Regions from separate parts of the Micromonospora sp. NBC_00389 genome, predicted to be linked through region 2. Evidence: riboswitches for the same ligand, from Rfam matches in the RefSeq annotation. Region 2 holds a riboswitch; each other region holds the start of a gene.
The links. A riboswitch is a leader RNA that binds a small molecule or an ion and turns the genes downstream of it on or off. The one in region 2 is predicted to bind cyclic di-AMP.

Region 1 (5,635 bases), 1.9 Mb from region 2:
CCCTGTCCCGGGCCACCGGCCGGGGCATGCGCGACATCGTGGCGACCATCCAGCAGGAGCAGGACGAGGCGATCCGGTCGCCCGGCTCCGGGGTGACGATCGTCGCCGGCGGCCCGGGCACCGGCAAGACGGCGGTGGCCCTGCACCGGGCCGCGTACCTGCTCTACTCCGACCGCAGCCGGTACGCCGGGGGCGGCATCCTGGTGGTCGGCCCGTCCTCGGTCTTCGTCGAGTACATCGCCTCGGTGCTGCCCTCGCTCGGTGAGGACACCGCGACCCTGCACTCGCTGGGCACCCTCTTCCCGGGGATGACCGCCACCCGCACCGACCCGCCCGAGGTGGCCTCGGTGAAGGGCTCGTTGCGGATGCGCCGGGTGCTGGAGCGGGCGGTCCGGGACGCGGTGCCGGGTGGTCCGGGCGAGCTGCGGCTGCTCTACCGGGGCGGACTGCTGCGGCTGGACCGGGCCGAGCTGGACGGGATCCGGGACCGCGTGCTGCACCGGGGCGCCCGACGCAACGAGGTACGCCGGGCCGGTTTCGACGGGGTCTTCGCCGCGCTCTGGGCGCAGGCCCGGCGGATGAACCTCCGACTGCCGGAGCAGCCGGCGTTCGAGGCGGAGATCGCCGAGCGGCCGGAGTTCCGGGAGTTCCTCAAGGCGTGGTGGCCGCGGCTGCACCCCCGGCACGTACTCGGCTGGCTGGCCCGGCCGGACCGGCTGCACCGGTACGCCGGCGGGATCCTCTCCACGGCGGAGATCCGGCTGCTCAGCGCCGCGTACCAGGGCCTGGACGACGCCGGGCTGACCATCGCCGACGTGGCGCTGCTGGACGAGTTGGACGCGTTGCTCGGCAAGCCGGCACAGCCGGCCCGGGCGCGGCGCGACCCGTTCCAGCTCGCTGGCGGGGTTCGCGAGCTGAGCACCTTCGCCGACCGGCAGCGGGCCGCCCGGGCGTCGGCCCGGGAGCGTCCGGCGGACTACCGGGAGTACGCGCACGTGGTGGTGGACGAGGCACAGGACGTCTCGCCGATGCAGTGGCGCATGATCGGCCGGCGCGGCCGGTTGGCCTCCTGGACCGTGGTGGGCGATCCGGCGCAGACCGCGTGGACCGGCGACCCGGAGGAGCTGGACCGGGCCCGTGACCACGCGTTGGGCCGGCGCAAGCGGCACGATTTCACGCTGACCACCAACTACCGCAACTCGTCGGAGATCTTCGCGGTGGCGGCGGCGGAGATCCGCCGGCTCTACCCCGACCTGCTGCTGCCGACAGCCGTCCGCTCCACCGGGGTCGATCCGGTCGAGCTGGTGGTGCCCCCCACCGCGCTGGAGACCGCGATCGTGGAGGCGGCCACCGGCCTGCTGGCCGAGGTCGAGGGCACGGTCGGGGTGATCACGCCGGTCCCCCGCCGCGACGAGGTCGCCGGTTGGCTCGGCGTGCTCGGCGCGCCGCGGCTGCAGGTGGTGACCAGCCTGGAGGCCAAGGGCATGGAGTACGACGGGGTGGTGCTGGTCGCCCCGAGCGAGATCCGGGCGGATCCGGGCGCGGGCGTGCGCACCCTCTACGTCGCGCTCTCCCGGGCCACTCAGCGGCTCACCACCATCGACCCGATCGGCTGACCTGCGGCGGTAGCCCTCACCGGGCGACCGCCGGCCTTACACTTGCATACATAGCGATGTGCGCATACATTTGACCAAATCCGGACCGACGGCGGAGGGTGGTTTCGTGGGCGCAGGTCATGACCACCACCATGCGTCGGTCGCCAACGCCGCGCACCAGCACCGGGGCCGACTCTGGACGGCGTTCGGGCTGCTCGCCGCCCTGATGGTGGTCGAAGCGGTGGCCGCCTTCCACACCGGCTCACTGGCCCTGCTCTCCGACGCCGGGCACATGTTCACCGACGTGCTCGGCATCGGGATGGCGCTCGCCGCGATCACCGCCACCCAGCGAACCACGGGCGACCCGCAGCGCACCTTCGGGCTCTACCGGCTCGAGGTGCTCGCCGCACTGGCCAACGCCGTCCTGCTCTCCGGCGTGGCGGTCTACGTGGTGATCGAGGCGATCGGCCGGTTCGGCGACCCGCACGAGGTGCTGGCCGGCCCGATGCTCGCGGTGGCCACGCTCGGCCTGCTCGCCAATCTGGCCGCCTTCGCCCTGCTCCGCTCGGGTGCCCGGGAGAGCATCAACCTCCAGGGCGCCTACCTGGAGGTGCTCGGCGACCTGCTCGGCTCGCTCGGCGTGATCGGCGCGGCGCTGCTCATCCAGGTCACGGACTGGTGGTGGGCCGACCCGCTCGTCGCGGTCGCCATCGGCGTGTTCATCCTGCCGCGCACCTGGCGGCTGGGGCGGGCCGCGGTCCGCATCCTGGTGCAGGCCGCCCCGGAACACCTCCAGGTGACCGCCGTGCACGACCGGCTGGCCGCGGTGCCCGGCGTGGTCGAGGTGCACGACCTGCACGTCTGGACGCTCACCTCGGGCATGGAGGTGGCCTCCGCACACCTGACGATGGCGCCCGACGCGGAGGTCGGCGCGGTGCTCACCGCGGCGCGTACCGCCCTGCACGAAGACTTCCGGATCGAGCACGCGACGTTGCAGATCGAGCCCGGCGCCGCCCCTGGGGCCTGCGGTTCGATCCGGTGGTAACGCCTTTTTCTGGAGCTTTCCTCAACTTCGCCCGAATTTACCGTGACGACGCACGCACCGTCCGTCACATCGGCTGCATCAGTCCCACCGGCCCCGGTAGGCTCGGTCCCGGCCTCCACCCAGCGGCGCCCTAACGGCGCCGGTGGCGGCCGCCGCCTAATCGCCCGAGCGGGCGAACCGGGGAACCATGTTCCTGGGGTGCATCCGCGTCAGCGGTAGGGATCTTCCGTCCCGAACCCGTCAGCTAACCCGGTCGGCGGCTGACGGAAGGACATGCGTAGTGGCACCAGCACGACCGCCCGCCGCCCGATTGGCGGCCCTGATCGTCGCGATGCTCGCCCTCGGCGTCGCACTCCCGGCCGGCGCCGCCTCGGCCGCTCCCCAGACCGCCCTGCGGGCCGCCGCGGCACCCGACGGCGACGAGGAGGGTGGCACCCCGGCGCTGCGGGCCCAACTGGAGGCGGCCAGCAAGGGCTACCTGGACGCGAAGCGCGCCCTGGACACCTCCGTCCAGCGGCAGCAGCAGCTCACCACCCAACTGAAGACCACCGAGACCGAGCTGACCGAACGCAGCGGCAAGGTCGGCGAGATCGCCGGGGTGGCCTACCGCACCGGCCGGCTCGGCACGATGTCGGCCTTGCTCAACAGCAACACCCCGGAGGGCTTCATGGACCGGGCCGCCGCGCTGGACGCGGTCGCCGCCAACGAGGACCGGGTGCTGCGCGAACTGCTCGCCACCAAGGACGAGGCCAACCGCACCCGGGTGGCCCTGGACGGCGAGATCCGCGAACAGCGCAAGCAGGTCACCGTGATGGCCAAGCGCAAGGACCAGGCCGAACGGGCCCTGAAAGTGGCCACCACCAAGCCCCAGACCACGGCCGACAGCGGCTCCAACCGGGGCACCTCCGCCGCCAACGCCCAGGCCGCGCCGCGCAACTCCGACGGCTCCTGGCCGTCCGAGTCGTGCAGCGTCAACGACCCCACCCCGGCCACCGGCTGCATCACCCCGCGCACCCTGCACGCGCTCAACCAGGCCAAGGCCGCCGGCTTCACCCGGTACGTGTCCTGCCACCGCTCCGGCGGCTCCGGTGAACACCCGAAGGGCCGGGCCTGCGACTTCGCCGCGCAGACGAACGGCTTCGGCGGGGACGCCACCGGCGGCGACAAGACGTACGGCAACAACCTGGCCGCCTACTTCATCCGCAACGCCGACCGGCTCGCCGTGCTGTACGTGATCTGGTACCGGCAGATCTGGCTGCCCAGCAGCGGGTGGAAGTCGTACAGCGGGGCGGGTGGCGACCCGTCCAGCGACCACACCAACCACGTACACCTGTCGGTGTACTGACCCGACCCGGCCGGCGCCCCGCTGAGCGGGGCGCCGGCCGGAGTACGTCAGCGGGCGTACCCCGGATGTCGCCGGCGGTCGGACGACCCCGGCCGGGTCCGGCGGCAGCATCGCTCGTATGCGTCGACTACCGCCCACCGCCCGCAAGGCGCTGCTCACCCTGCACCTGGTCACGTCGCTCGGCTGGCTCGGCACCGACCTGGTGCTGCTCACCCTCGGCGTCGCGGCGCTGCGCGGTGCCGACCCGGCCGTCGTCTACCCGGCCGCCGCGTTGGTCGGCACCGTGCTGTTCGCTCCGCTGAGCGTGCTGGTCTGGCTGGTCGGCGTGGCCAGCGCAGTGCTCACCCCGTGGGGCCTGCTGCGCTACCGCTGGGTCCTGACCAAGCTGGTGATCACCACGGTGATGGTCGGCCTGGTGCTGTTCCTGCTCACCCCGAACCTGCGGCACGCCGGTGCGCTGGGCGTCGCCCTGCCCGCCCGGGATCGCGCCGACCTGGTGATCGCACCCGCGGTGTCGACCAGCCTGATGATCATTGCGACGGTGCTCTCCACGTACAAGCCGTGGGGGCGACGACCGGTCGCGCGGCCCACCGCCGCCGGCCGGACCGGCCGTGATCGGCAGGGCGCCGGGCCCGGCGCACGGCCCACCATCGAAGGCCGGGCCGCCCATGATCGCGCTACAACCAGGATGTAGTGGCCTCCAAGCCGAAGCAGGCCACTACATCCAGGATCGAGCGCGATCATGGCGCGGGCGCGGGCGCGGGGCGCGGCGCGGGGCGCGGTGTGAGCGGGGGCGCGGGGTGGGGTCAGGTGGGGGGTGGGGGGTCGTCGGGGCGGTCCAGGGCCGCGCCGAGGCGGGTGGCCAGGGCCAGGTGGGCCGCGCGGGCCTGGCGGAACGCGTACCGAAACAACCGAGCTGGTGCGGTCAGGGTGATCTCGACATCGATCCGGACCAGGCCGTCCGGCTCGGCACGCAGCCGGGTGTGGTTGTGCACCGTGGTGGCCGGCCACTGGCGGGCCACCGTGACGATCTCGTCGTCCTCGCTGATCAGCACGTCCGCCTGGTAGGTGGTGCGAAAGTGCAGCGGGCCGGCCACCAGCCGGTCGCTGATCGCGTAGCTGGCCCGGGCACCGGGCCGTGGCGGCAGCCTGCGGACCCGGACGATCAGCGGGTGCAGCTCGCCCTGCCGGGTCAGGTCGCTGAGCAACGCCGCCGCGTCAGAGGTTGAGGAGCGGGCCTGAACGGTGTAGCTGAAGGTATCGCTCCTGAGCACACCGTCTCCTGCCGTCGATGGTCGCCCGATCGTCCCGTACCCCGGTCGGGCTGGCAACGCCCGGAGGGACACCGGCCGATGCGATGCCGTTCGGGGCTTCCGTCGCACTAGGGTCGGTTAGCGAGTAATCACCGGCCGTGACGAGGGGCGGAAATCATGAACGGCTACGACCGGTGAGCGGACACGTGATGGTCTTCGCGCCCACACCGCAGCTGACGGTGACCGTCGACCAGCCGAGCGACCATCCCGAGCTGCACCTGCACCCCGGCGGGCAGGGCGTCTGGCAGGCCCGCATGGTGATGTCGCTCGGCGTCGACGTGGTGCTCTGCGCCGCACTCGGCGGCGAGATCGGCCAGGTGTTGGAGCCACTGCTGGT
Region 2 (5,635 bases):
AGCTCACCATCCTCGACCGGCTGGCCGCGCAGGAGCGCAAGGAGGTCGAGGGCGTGCTGGCCGTGCGGGACAAGTACGACGGTGAGAAGCAGAAGCTCGACACGCTGATCGTCACCCAGACCAAGCAGCAGAACGAGCTGGCGGCCAAGAAGAAGCAGATCGACGCCGAGATCAAGCGGCTCGAGGCGTCCCTGCCGAAGACCACGGTCAAGACCGAGGGCTGCCCGACCATCAGCGGTGTGGTCAGCGCGGCGGCCCGCACTGCGATCAAGACCGCCTGCGGGAGGATCGGCAAGCCGTACGTCTGGGGTGCCACCGGCCCGAACTCGTTCGACTGCTCGGGCCTGACCCAGTACGCCTACAAGGCGGCCGGGATCAGCCTCACTCACCACACGGGTGCCCAGTGGAACGAGGGCAAGGCCATCTCGCGGGCCGACGCCCGCCCCGGTGACCTGGTCTTCTTCTTCAGCGACCTGCACCATGTCGGCCTGTATCTGGGCAACGACATGATGGTGCACGCGTCCCGCGCCGGTAAACCGGTGATGGTGGCCAGCATCAACTACATGCCGGTCGCCGGGTTCCGCCGACCTGGCTGATCCCCACCAGGCACGACGACGGCCCCCGGTCACCGACCGGGGGCCGTCGCGGTTCTCAGCGGAGCGCGCCCATCGGGGACGGCAGCAGCTGCACCGTCGGCGAGATCGACGTACCTGATCCGGTGGCCGAACTGGATCTGCGCGTAGCGGTTCTCGCCGCGGATCACCGTCCAGTCGCCCGGCGAGGAGCCGTCGAACGTGGTGGCCCGGTAGTACTCGCCGGCCAGCACCGCGCCGACGGCGTACCGCTGCCCGGCGGCCAGTGTGTACTGCAGCGGCGAGATCGCCTGGTAGGGCACCCCGGCCGGATACGCGGCCTGCTCCGGGTACGCCCGCCCGTACACCGGGATGGTGGCTTGTCCGGGCTTCGGCGTGGCCACCACGCCGACGGTCCAGCTGGCGGTCGGCGCGGACGCCGGGTTGTGGAACCAGGCCCGCTGCCCGAGGTACCAGATCGCCGTCCAGTCGCCCTGCCGCCCCGCGAGCGCGTACGTCTGCCCGGCGGATGCCCGGGCGCCGTGGTCCGACACGGCCATCGTGTTCGGGGTGCCGTCCGGGCGGAGCGCGACGTCGTTGACCAGCGGCGCGTCCGCGGACGGTGCGCTGCGCAGCACCACCGACGAGGAGCCGCGCGGCACGCAGGGCACGCCGGCGGTGACGCAGCCGGTGAACGCCGGCTGGTTGGTGGCGTAGTCCGGGCCGATCCGGTCCAGCCCGGTGGCCGGGGTGCCGGTGTCCAGCCGAGGCGCGTGCAGCAGGTCGAAGTAGTGCGTCCAGTCCCAGTACGGGCCCGGATCCCAGTGCATTCCACGCACGGTCGAGGCGACGGTGTCGGGCACGTTGTCGTGGCCGATGATGTGCTGGCGGTCCAGCGGGATGCCCAGTCGCAGCGCGAGATGCCGGACCAGCTTCGCCGAGGTCCGGTACATCGCCTCGGTGTACCAGGTGCCCTGCGCCGCGAAGCCCTCGTGTTCCAGACCGATCGACTTGGCGTTCACGAACCAGTTGCCGGCGTGCCAGCCGACGTCCTTGGTCTTCACGTGCTGGGCGATGTGCCCGTCGACCGAGCGCAGCGAGTAGTGCCAGCTCACGTAGGTCGGGTCCTGGACGAGTTGCAGGGTGGTCGCCCAACTCGCCTCGGTGTCGTGGATGACGATGTACTCGATCTTCTGCCGCGCGGGCCGGTCGGAGAGGTCGTGGTTGCCGTAGTCCCCGTCGCCGAATGCCTCGTAGGGCGCCGGGATCCACTCGCAGGAAATGGTGCGGGGACATTCCAGCCCGTCCGGGCGGGCCAGCCGGCGCAGGCCCAGCCGGCCCAGCCAGGAACGCTCGGGCTGCACCGCGCGGGCCGGCAGTGTGATCCGCTGGCCGTCGTCGGTCACCCGGGACTCGCCGGCGCCGATGGTGGTGAAGACCTCGTCGGCGAAGGCCGCCGCGGCGTCGGCGCTGTCCGCGCCGGCGTAGCGGGCCACCGCGCCGTACCAGGCCGCCGGGTCGGTGTCGGCACCGACGGGCGCGCCAAGCTCCCGCTGGTACGCCCCCAGCAGCGCGGCCCCACCCCGGATGTTGACGCCCGCATCGGTGCGCAGTGCCTCGGGGGCGGCGCCGGTCAGCGCGGCGGCGGCGTCCACGGTCTGCAACGCGGCGGCGGGCGGCGCGGGGTCCTCGGCCGGCCGGGGCGCTTGCACCCTCGCGGGGCGGGAGTCGTCGCCACGCGGGTCCTCGGTGCCGGCGTCGTGGTGGCCGCCGGGTAGGGCGGCCACGTGCCGGGCGTCGGTCAGGTGCATCGGGCCGTAGCCGCCGCTGGTGCTCGGTGTGCCGGCGTTGCTGTCCCAGCGGGACTCCAGATAGGAGACGCCGAGCAGCACGACGGTCGGCACGCCGTACTCGGTCGCCGCGGCGGCGTACTGCTGCTGGCGATCGGCGGTGGGCGCGGCGGCGGCCGGGTCCGAGGGTAGCGGCACCGCGGTCGCGGCGGCGACCACGGCGGCGGCGAGTAGTGCGCGCCGGCCGGTCGACAGGGTTGAGTGGTGCATCGAACCCCTAGACGAGTAAGTCCTAATGCTGGTCAGTGGTCGTAGGCGATCAGGGACCGGGTGACGGGTTGGCCGGTGCTGCGGTTGTGCCAGATGGCGGCGGTCAGGGCCAGGAGGCGCTGGGCAACGCGGGCGCCGACGCCTTCGATGCTGCGAGCGCCGTGGAGTTCCAGGTCGAGTTGGCTTTTCAACGTGTGGTTGACCGATTCGATGAGTTGCCGGATGGGTTTGAGTAGGTGTTCGTCGGGGCGTGGGGTGCGGTTGCGGTATGACGGCCGTAGTAGCCGTAGCCCGCGTTCGGCTAGCCAGCGGTCCAGCTCGGCGGAGACGTATCCCTTGTCGGCGATGATCAGCGGGCTGGGACGGCCATCCAGCAGGTCCGGGTCGTGTTCCAGGATGGCGGTGAGGACCTGCCGCTCGTCGAGTTTGGGGTCGGCCAGGGCCCAGGTGATCGGCAGCCCGGCCGGGGTGCAGATCAGGTGCAGGCGCAAGCCCCAGAACCAGCGTGAGTGTGAGGCGCAGTAGCTGTAGCCGGCCCAGCCAGCCAGCCGTGAGCGTTTGACCGTGGGGCGGGAGCGGGCGCACTCGACGGGGGTGGAGTCCACCAGCCACACCTCGTCGGTCCACAGGTCGGTGTCCGCGGCCACCACCCGGATCGCTCGCTTCAGCAGGGGCAGTGCCGCGCGTAGTCGCTTGTTGTACCCGGACTGGCCCGGCAGGTAGGGAAACGCCCCGGGCAGATGCGCGGGTACGAACCGGAGCCAGCGAGCCTCGGACCGCACTCCGAGCAACACCTGCGCCACGGCCAGCGTCAGCAGTTCGGCATCGGTCAGCTTCGGTGGCCGACCGGCCCGGGCAGGCCGCCCGAGCCAGTCGTCGATCTTCACGTACAGTGCGGTTAGAAGGGTGTTGATGTCTGTCGTCACAAACGGATCATCAACACCCTTCGCTGCGCCCGCAGCCCCATCAGGGTTAGGACTTACTCGTCTAGATATCGCGGGTGCAGGTGAGGTCACCTTCGCGCCGCCTGGGAGCTCGCGTCAATACATCTCCATCTATCGAAGTGTTCGGAAAGAAATCTTCGCGTACGGTCCGTGACCCCTTCCAATCGGTACGGAGTGTCACGGCCCCACGGGTTGCGGATCGGTAACAGCCGTCTCTACTCTGGTCATTCGTCGGCCCGATAGCAGGTCCGCCCAGCCCGGGTGGTGACGGACCGACACCGCCGAGTCGCTTCCGAGCGAACCGGGGACCCAGGTTTTCCCGGGGTGAATCCGCGGCCATCGCGGTAGGGCGCCAACTTCCCGCCCGAACCCGTCAGCTAACCCGGTAGGCGGTCAGGAAGAAGGAGTACGGAACCCGGTGGCACTCCATGCCCCGCGGCCGTCGTCCGAGCGGTCGGCGTCAGCCGGCCCGGTGTCGATCGTGCCGCGCTCACGCTGGTCCCGCTTCACCACCGCTCTCGCCGCACTGGTCGGCGTCGCCGTCGTCCTGGCCGGCAGCGCCACGGCGGCCCACGCGGACCCGTCCGTCGCCGAGATCGAGCGCCAGATCGACGCCGACTGGAACAAGCTCGAACCGATCATCGAACGGCACAACGCCACCCGGGCCGACCTGGCCGTCAAGCGCAAGCAGGCCGACGCGCTGGCCGCCCGGATCGCCCCACTGGAGCGCCAGGTCGACGCTGCCATGGACAAGGTCAGCGCCCTCGCCGTCCGCGCGTACAAGGGCGAGAACGTCTCCACCGTCAACGCGGTGCTGGGCAGCCGGTCGCCCAGCGAGGTGGTCGGGCAGCTTGAGATGCTCGACCGGTTCGCGCACAACCAGCAGCAGGACGTCCGGCAGGTCGCCGACCTGCGCGACGAGTTGTCCCGGCAGAAGGCGCCGCTGGACGAGATGGTGACCCAGCTGACCCGGACCGAGGCCCAGTTGGCCGCGAAGAAGAAGCAGATCAACGAGGAGATCGACCGGCTGCAGAAGCTGCGCCTCAAGGTGTACGGCAACGGCGGCGGCGGTCCGCTGCGTCCGGCGCCCTGCCCGGCCAGCTACCCCGGCGGCGGTGCCGGCGTGGCCGTGAAGTTCGCCTGCGCCCAGATCGGCAAGCCCTACGTCTGGGGCGCCGAGGGCCCGAACTCGTACGACTGCTCCGGGCTGATGCTGGCCGCCTGGGCCAAGGCGGGGGTGTCGCTGCCGCACAACGCCGCCCAGCAGAGCCGGGTGACCAAGGACGTCAGCAGGGCCGACCTGCGCGCCGGTGACCTGGTCTTCTACTACAGCGACATCCACCACGTCGGGATGTACGTGGGCAATGGCTGGGTTGTGCACGCCTCGCAGGCCGGCCAACCCGTCAAGATGAAGAAGGTCGACGACGGCCCGATCCACAGCTACGGCCGCCCGGGCTGATCCCGGATGATCGGGGGCCCGTCGCGATCCGTCGCGGCGGGCCCTCGTCGTCTGTCCGTCGTGCCCTACCGAGTCAGCGGGTGGGCCAGGCGCGCCAGTTCTGCCAGGCGCGGCTCGGCGTCGGCCCGCGCTGACCCTGGTAGCGCGAGCCGTAGACCACCGAGCCGTACGGGTGCTCGGCCGGCGAGGAGAGCCGGAAGATGCAGAGCTGCCCGATCTTCATGCCCGGCCAGAGGGTGATCGGCAGGTTCGCCACGTTCGACAGCTCCAACGTCACGTGACCGGAGAAGCCCGGGTCGATGAACCCAGCGGTGGAGTGCGTGAGCAGGCCGAGCCGGCCCAGGCTCGACTTGCCCTCCAGTCGGCCGGCGAGCTGGTCGCCGAGCGAGATGACCTCCAGCGTCGAGGCGAGCACGAACTCCCCCGGGTGCAGCACGAACGGCTCGCCGTCCGGCACCTCCACCGCCGAGGTCAGGTCGTCCTGCTGCATGGCGGGGTCGATGTGCGTGTAGAGATGGTTGTTGAAGACCCGGAACAGCCGGTCGAGTCGTACGTCGATGCTGGACGGTTGGACCAGGGTGGGCTCGAACGGCTCCAGGC
Region 3 (5,635 bases), 3.4 Mb from region 2:
GCGTAGACGGTCGCGCCGCGGGAGAGGAGCTCGGCGGCCAGGTGCCGGCCGAAGCCGCGGTTGGCGCCGGTGACGAGGGCGGTGCTTCCAGCGATCTTCATGGGACTGCTCCAGGGGTCGCGCCCCGCTGTTCTGGCGGAACGGTGGGTGGTCAGGCTCGGCCGCCTTGTGGTCGACCCGACGGTATCTAGCTGACTTCGGTTAAGCAAAGTCAGCTATGTCACGGGCCGGCGCGGCCCGGATCGGGAATACGACCCGGACGCGGGCACGGCCCCGCCGGTGACGGCTCGTATCCTTTCCGCGAACCTCCGCATGAGCCGAAAAGGGGAGACGGTGTGAGCAACCAGGCCGAGACGTTGGAGTTCCAGGCCGAGGCGCGTCAGCTCCTCCAACTGGTGGTCCACTCGATCTATTCGAACAAGGACGTCTTCCTGCGGGAACTCATCTCGAACGCGTCCGACGCGCTGGACAAGCTGCGGCTGACGACGATGGTCGACAAGGACCTCACCGCCGACACCGACGACCTGCACGTGGCAATCGAGGTCGACCGGGACGCCCGCACCCTGACGGTGCGCGACAACGGCATCGGGATGACCCGCGACGAGGTGGTCGGGCTGATCGGCACGATCGCCAAGTCCGGCACCGCCGAGCTGCTGCGCCAGCTGCGCGAGTCCGCCGACGCCCGCGCCTCGCAGGACCTGATCGGCCAGTTCGGCGTCGGCTTCTACGCCGCGTTCATGGTCGCCGACAGGGTCACCCTGCTGACCCGCAAGGCCGGCGAGACCGGCGGCACCCGGTGGGAGTCCGCCGGCGAGGGCACGTACTCGATCGAGACGGTCGACGAGGCGCCGCAGGGCACCACGGTGACGCTGCACCTCAAGCCGGCCGACACCGAGGACAACCTGCACGACTACACCGCCGAGTGGACCATCCGGGAGATCGTGAAGCGGTACTCCGACTTCATCGCGTGGCCGATCCGGATGAGTGTCGAGCGGCCCGGCGCCGACGGCGCGGACGCCACCAGCGAGGTGCAGACCCTCAACTCGATGAAGGCGCTCTGGGCGCGGTCCCGCGACGAGGTCGACGCTGCCGAGTACCACGAGTTCTACAAGCACGTCAGCCACGACTGGGCCGACCCGCTCGAGGTCGTGCACATGAAGGGCGAGGGCACCTTCGAGTACGAGGCGCTGCTGTTCCTGCCCAGCCACGCCCCGCTGGACCTGTTCGCCCCGCAGGGCCGCCGCGGTGTCCAGCTCTACGTCAAGCGCGTGTTCATCATGGACGACTGCGAGGCGCTGGTCCCCACCTACCTGCGCTTCGTCAAGGGTGTGGTCGACGCGCACGACCTGTCGCTGAACATCTCCCGGGAGATCCTCCAGCAGGACCGGCAGATCCAGATCGTCCGCCGCCGGCTGGTCCGCAAGGTCCTCGCCACCGTCCGGGACCTCAAGGTCAACCACCCCGAGCGCTACCGCACCTTCTGGACCGAGTTCGGCGCGGTGGTCAAGGAAGGGCTGATCGACGACACCGACAACCGCGACACCCTGCTGGAGATCCTGTCGGTGGCCTCCACTCACGACCCGGCCGAGCCCACCGACCTGGCCGGCTACGTCGCACGGATGAAGGACGGCCAGAACGACATCTGGTACGCCACCGGCGACTCCCGGGCCACCATCGAGAACTCCCCGCACCTGGAGGCGTTCCGGGCCAAGGGCCACGAGGTGCTGCTGCTCACCGACCAGGTCGACGAGGTGTGGGTCGAGCGGGTCGGCGAGTACGACGGCCGCCCGCTGCGCTCGATCGCCAAGGGCGAGGTCGACCTGGACACCGACGAGGAGAAGCAGCAGGCCGAGGCCGAGCGTGAGCAGCAGCGACAGGAGTTCGCCGCACTGCTCGACTGGCTGGGCACCACGCTGGCCGAGAGCGTCCGGGAGGTCCGCCTGTCGTCCCGGCTGACCACCTCACCGGCCTGCGTCGTCGGCGACGCGCACGATCTCACCCCGACCCTGGAGAAGATGTACCGGGCCATGGGACACGAGATCCCGTCCACGAAGCGGATCTTGGAGATCAATCCCGGTCACGCCCTGGTCGCTGGGCTGCGCAAGGCGCACGAGCAGGGCGGCGACTCCGCTGCTCTCACCGAGACCGCCGAGTTGCTGTACGGCCTGGCGGTGCTCGCCGAGGGCGGCGAGCTGGCCGACCCGGCCCGGTTCACCCGGGCGCTCGCCGACCGGCTGGCCCGCACCCTCTGACCGGTTGACCCGTCCGGCCGGCGGGCCGCCCGATCAACGGGCTCCGCCGGCCGGGCCGCACGGTGGCCCGCTACCCGCGCTCCCAGCGGGCGAACACTCCCGCGCTCCGCCACGTCGCCTGAGACAACGACCTGGTCGGAAACGGTCCATGATGGTCACTGCACAGTCTCCGGTCGCCCGCAACCGCTGCGTGGACCGCCCCGCGTGCCCCGGTGAAGAAGTTCACAGGGGGTGGGCGATCGTCACCGACGGTGCCTAACGTCGGTCAGGTTCGCCGATGCGGACACCGCCACCGGTACGCCAAATCCTGCCGCCGGTCGGCCGGCCAGTCATCCAGGCAGGAGCGGGGGACCCAGGTTCCTCGGTGCACGTCACCTCGGGGTGAAGCCGCCACCGCGCGGCCGGGCTCCTCGGCCCGAACCCGACAGCTCACCTCGTCGGCGTGGAGGAAGCTCACATGACATCTGAATACACGCCCCGTCACCGACGGGTCACCACCCGCCGCGTCGCCGTCGGCACGCTGGCCGTCGGCGCGGTCACCGGGGCCGTCGCCCTCTTCGGGCCGGCAGCCCCGGCCCAGGCCGCGGTCAACTGGGACGCGATCGCCCAGTGCGAGTCCAGCGGCAACTGGCACATCAACACCGGCAACGGCTACTACGGCGGGTTGCAGTTCTCGCAGAGCACCTGGGCCGGTTACGGCGGCAAGAAGTACGCCGCCCGCGCCGACCTGGCCAGCCGTGGTGAGCAGATCGCCGTCGCCGAGAAGGTGCTCGACGGGCAGGGCATCGGTGCCTGGCCGACCTGCGGCAAGAAGGGCGGCTCGTCGGGCGGCTCCGCCACGAAGTCGACCGGGAAGTCGTCGACGAAGTCCACCGGCAAGTCGTCGACGAAGACCACCAAGCCGCAGGAGCGGTCGTCGCGCGGCGAGCAGCCGGCGACCCGCAACCACCAGCGCACCGCGCCGACGACGGGCGGCGAGACGTACCTGGTCAAGCCGGGCGACACGCTGTCGGAGATCGCCCAGACCCACCGGGTGGCCGGCGGCTGGCAGGCCCTGTACGAGGGCAACCGACAGCTGATCGGCGCCGACGCGGGTCTGATCTTCCCGGGTCAACGGCTCAGCCTCTGACGCACGAGCCTGCGGGCGCTCGACCGGAGTTCGGTTGAGCGCCCGCAGGCGTGTGTCGAGGAGGGGCGCCCCGGCAGGTGGTCGTCAGGCGGCCGAGGCGGACGCCCCTGGACGCGAGCCGGCCGACCAGGCGCGGCGCGGGGCCGGAGCGTCCGTCGCCGACCAGTCAGCGTCTGCGGTGCCATCCTCGCCCCGCTCGGCAGAGGCTGTGGCCGGTGCGTCTGTCGCACCACGGGACAGCTGGAGCGACTGTTCAGCGTTCCTGCGAGCGGCGCACGGCCACGGCTGGCCGGCGCAGAGCAGGTTGCCGCAGGCGCCGTCCTCGTCCGGCTCGTGTGCGCTGAGCACGTCGACCGCGAGCTGCCAGAGCAGCGGGTCGGTCACGTCGCCGGGACGCTGCTCGTGGCGGCTCGGACGGTTGCTGGTGTCGTCGGGCATGGTGGTCCCCCCTGTCAGGCTGTTCCTCTCAAGAGTCACCCCATCAGCCGGCCGCTAAACCGCCGACCTGCTGCGATGTGTCTCTGATCGCAGGCCGACCGCCCTTCGGTCAGTCCGGCAGCAGGGGCATCTCGACGCCCGGCTCCCGGCCGAGCAGCACCGCTCGGGTCAGCGCCGTCGACCCGAACCGGTCGCGGACAGCGTCCACCGCAGCGTCCAACTCCGCCCCCGGGTCGCGGTGGAACGGCAGCTCGGGCTGGACCGGGTTGTCGTCCAGGTTGCCCACCGAGACGCCGATCAGTGTGACGCCCCGCCGGTCGATCTCGGGCAGTGCGGCTCGCAGCAGCGCCCGCGCGGCGGCGAGCAGCGGGGTGGTGTCCGCCGTCGCCTTGCCTACGGTGTGCGAACGGGTGGCCCGCGTGTAGTCGCCGAAGCGCAGCCGCAGCACCACCGTGCGCCCGGACCGTCCGGCCGCCCGCATTCGCCGGGTGACCCGGTCGACCAGGCCGGCCAGGATGGCGTCCAGCTCTGCCGGCGCGTGCGGCGTACGGCTCAGCGCGTGCTGCGCGCCCATCGAGCCGCGCCGACGGCCGACCTGGACCGCCCGGGGGTCGCGGTTGTGCGCGAGGGCGTGCAGGTGTCGACCGGCACCGGCGCCGAGCAGTGACACCAGCGCCGCCTCGCCGAGCCGGGCCACCTCCCCGACGGTACGGATCCGTCGTTCCCGCAGCTTCGCGGCGGTGATCGGGCCGACGCCCCAGAGCCGTTCCACCGGCAGCGGGTGCAGGAACGCCAGCTCGGCGTCGGGCGCGACGACCAGCAGCCCGTCCGGCTTCGCCACCCCGCTGGCCACCTTCGCCAGGAACTTCGTCCGGGCCACGCCCACCGTGATCGGCAGGTGGATCCGCTCGCGGACCTCCCGGCGCAGCCGCTCGGCGATGTCGGCCGGCGGCCCGGCCAGCCGGCGCAGGCCGCCGACGTCCAGGAACGCCTCGTCGATGGAGAGCCCCTCGACCAGTGGGGTGGTCTCTCGGAAGATCTCGAACACGGCCCGGCTGGCCGCCGTGTACGCCGACATCCGGGGCGGCACCACGATCGCGTCCGGGCACAGCCGGCGCGCCTGCTGGCCGCCCATCGCGCTGCGTACGCCTCGCGCCTTCGCCTCGTAGCTGGCGGCGAGCACCACGCCGCCACCGACGATCACCGGCCGCCCCCGCAGGCGCGGGTCGTCGCGCTGCTCGACCGACGCGTAGAAGGCGTCCAGGTCGGCGTGCAGGATGCTGGCCCCGGACGACACGTACATATGTTCGCATGGCGCGGATGATCACCACAGTGAGCTGGGCGAACGCGACGGCGCGGCCAGGCGGTGTCGCGGTGCCCTAACGCTCCGGCGTCGCGTCGCGTGACAACGTGTAGTGGTGCATCGACACCGCGCTGCCGTCGGGGGCGGTCCACGATGCCGTGCTGGTGCCGGTGCGCCGCCACCCGGTGCGCTCGTAGAGGGCGGCGGCCGCCGCGTCGCCGTCGGCCACCTCGAGCACCAGGTCCGTCCCGCGCTCGCCCGCCCACTGCCGGGTCCGGGCCAGCAGTGCGCTGCCGAGCGCCCGACCTCGGGCGGCCGGCAGCACGAAGAGGCGAGCCACCTCGGCCGTCGGCCGAGCGAGCGGCACGTCCGCCCGGTCGGGCATCCGCTGCACCGCCACGTGCCCGACGACGGTCCCGTCGTCGTCGATGGCGACCCAGGCGCGCGCCGGGCGAGGCTCGCGCAGCCAGCGGTGCGGGTCGGCGGGCCAGTTCAGCGGGTACCGGTCGGCCT

Region 1: it holds a riboswitch for cyclic di-AMP, as region 2 does, so the genes downstream of both, OG470_RS36025 (coiled-coil domain-containing protein) here and OG470_RS07735 (C40 family peptidase) in region 2, are expected to answer to the same signal.
Region 3: it holds a riboswitch for cyclic di-AMP, as region 2 does, so the genes downstream of both, OG470_RS28980 (LysM peptidoglycan-binding domain-containing protein) here and OG470_RS07735 (C40 family peptidase) in region 2, are expected to answer to the same signal.

The regions. Positions count from the first base shown of each region.
Region 1 is NZ_CP107947.1:7,640,750-7,646,384, forward strand. It holds gene OG470_RS36015 (HelD family protein) at 1-1,616, shown strand, start outside; gene OG470_RS36020 (cation diffusion facilitator family transporter) at 1,723-2,640, shown strand; cyclic di-AMP (ydaO/yuaA leader) riboswitch at 2,784-2,915, shown strand; gene OG470_RS36025 (coiled-coil domain-containing protein) at 2,921-3,985, shown strand; gene OG470_RS36030 (hypothetical protein) at 4,104-4,679, shown strand; gene OG470_RS36035 (SRPBCC family protein) at 4,792-5,259, opposite strand; gene OG470_RS36040 (PfkB family carbohydrate kinase) at 5,433-5,635, shown strand, end outside.
Region 2 is NZ_CP107947.1:1,620,908-1,626,542, forward strand. It holds gene OG470_RS07720 (C40 family peptidase) at 1-596, shown strand, start outside; gene OG470_RS07725 (N-acetylmuramoyl-L-alanine amidase) at 626-2,632, opposite strand; gene OG470_RS07730 (IS982 family transposase) at 2,665-3,558, opposite strand; cyclic di-AMP (ydaO/yuaA leader) riboswitch at 3,846-3,982, shown strand; gene OG470_RS07735 (C40 family peptidase) at 4,058-5,035, shown strand; gene dcd (dCTP deaminase) at 5,109-5,635, opposite strand, start outside.
Region 3 is NZ_CP107947.1:6,099,531-6,105,165, reverse strand. It holds gene OG470_RS28990 (SDR family oxidoreductase) at 1-101, opposite strand, end outside; gene htpG (molecular chaperone HtpG) at 336-2,252, shown strand; cyclic di-AMP (ydaO/yuaA leader) riboswitch at 2,541-2,709, shown strand; gene OG470_RS28980 (LysM peptidoglycan-binding domain-containing protein) at 2,710-3,381, shown strand; gene OG470_RS28975 (hypothetical protein) at 3,466-3,819, opposite strand; gene dinB (DNA polymerase IV) at 3,929-5,116, opposite strand; gene OG470_RS28965 (GNAT family N-acetyltransferase) at 5,199-5,635, opposite strand, start outside.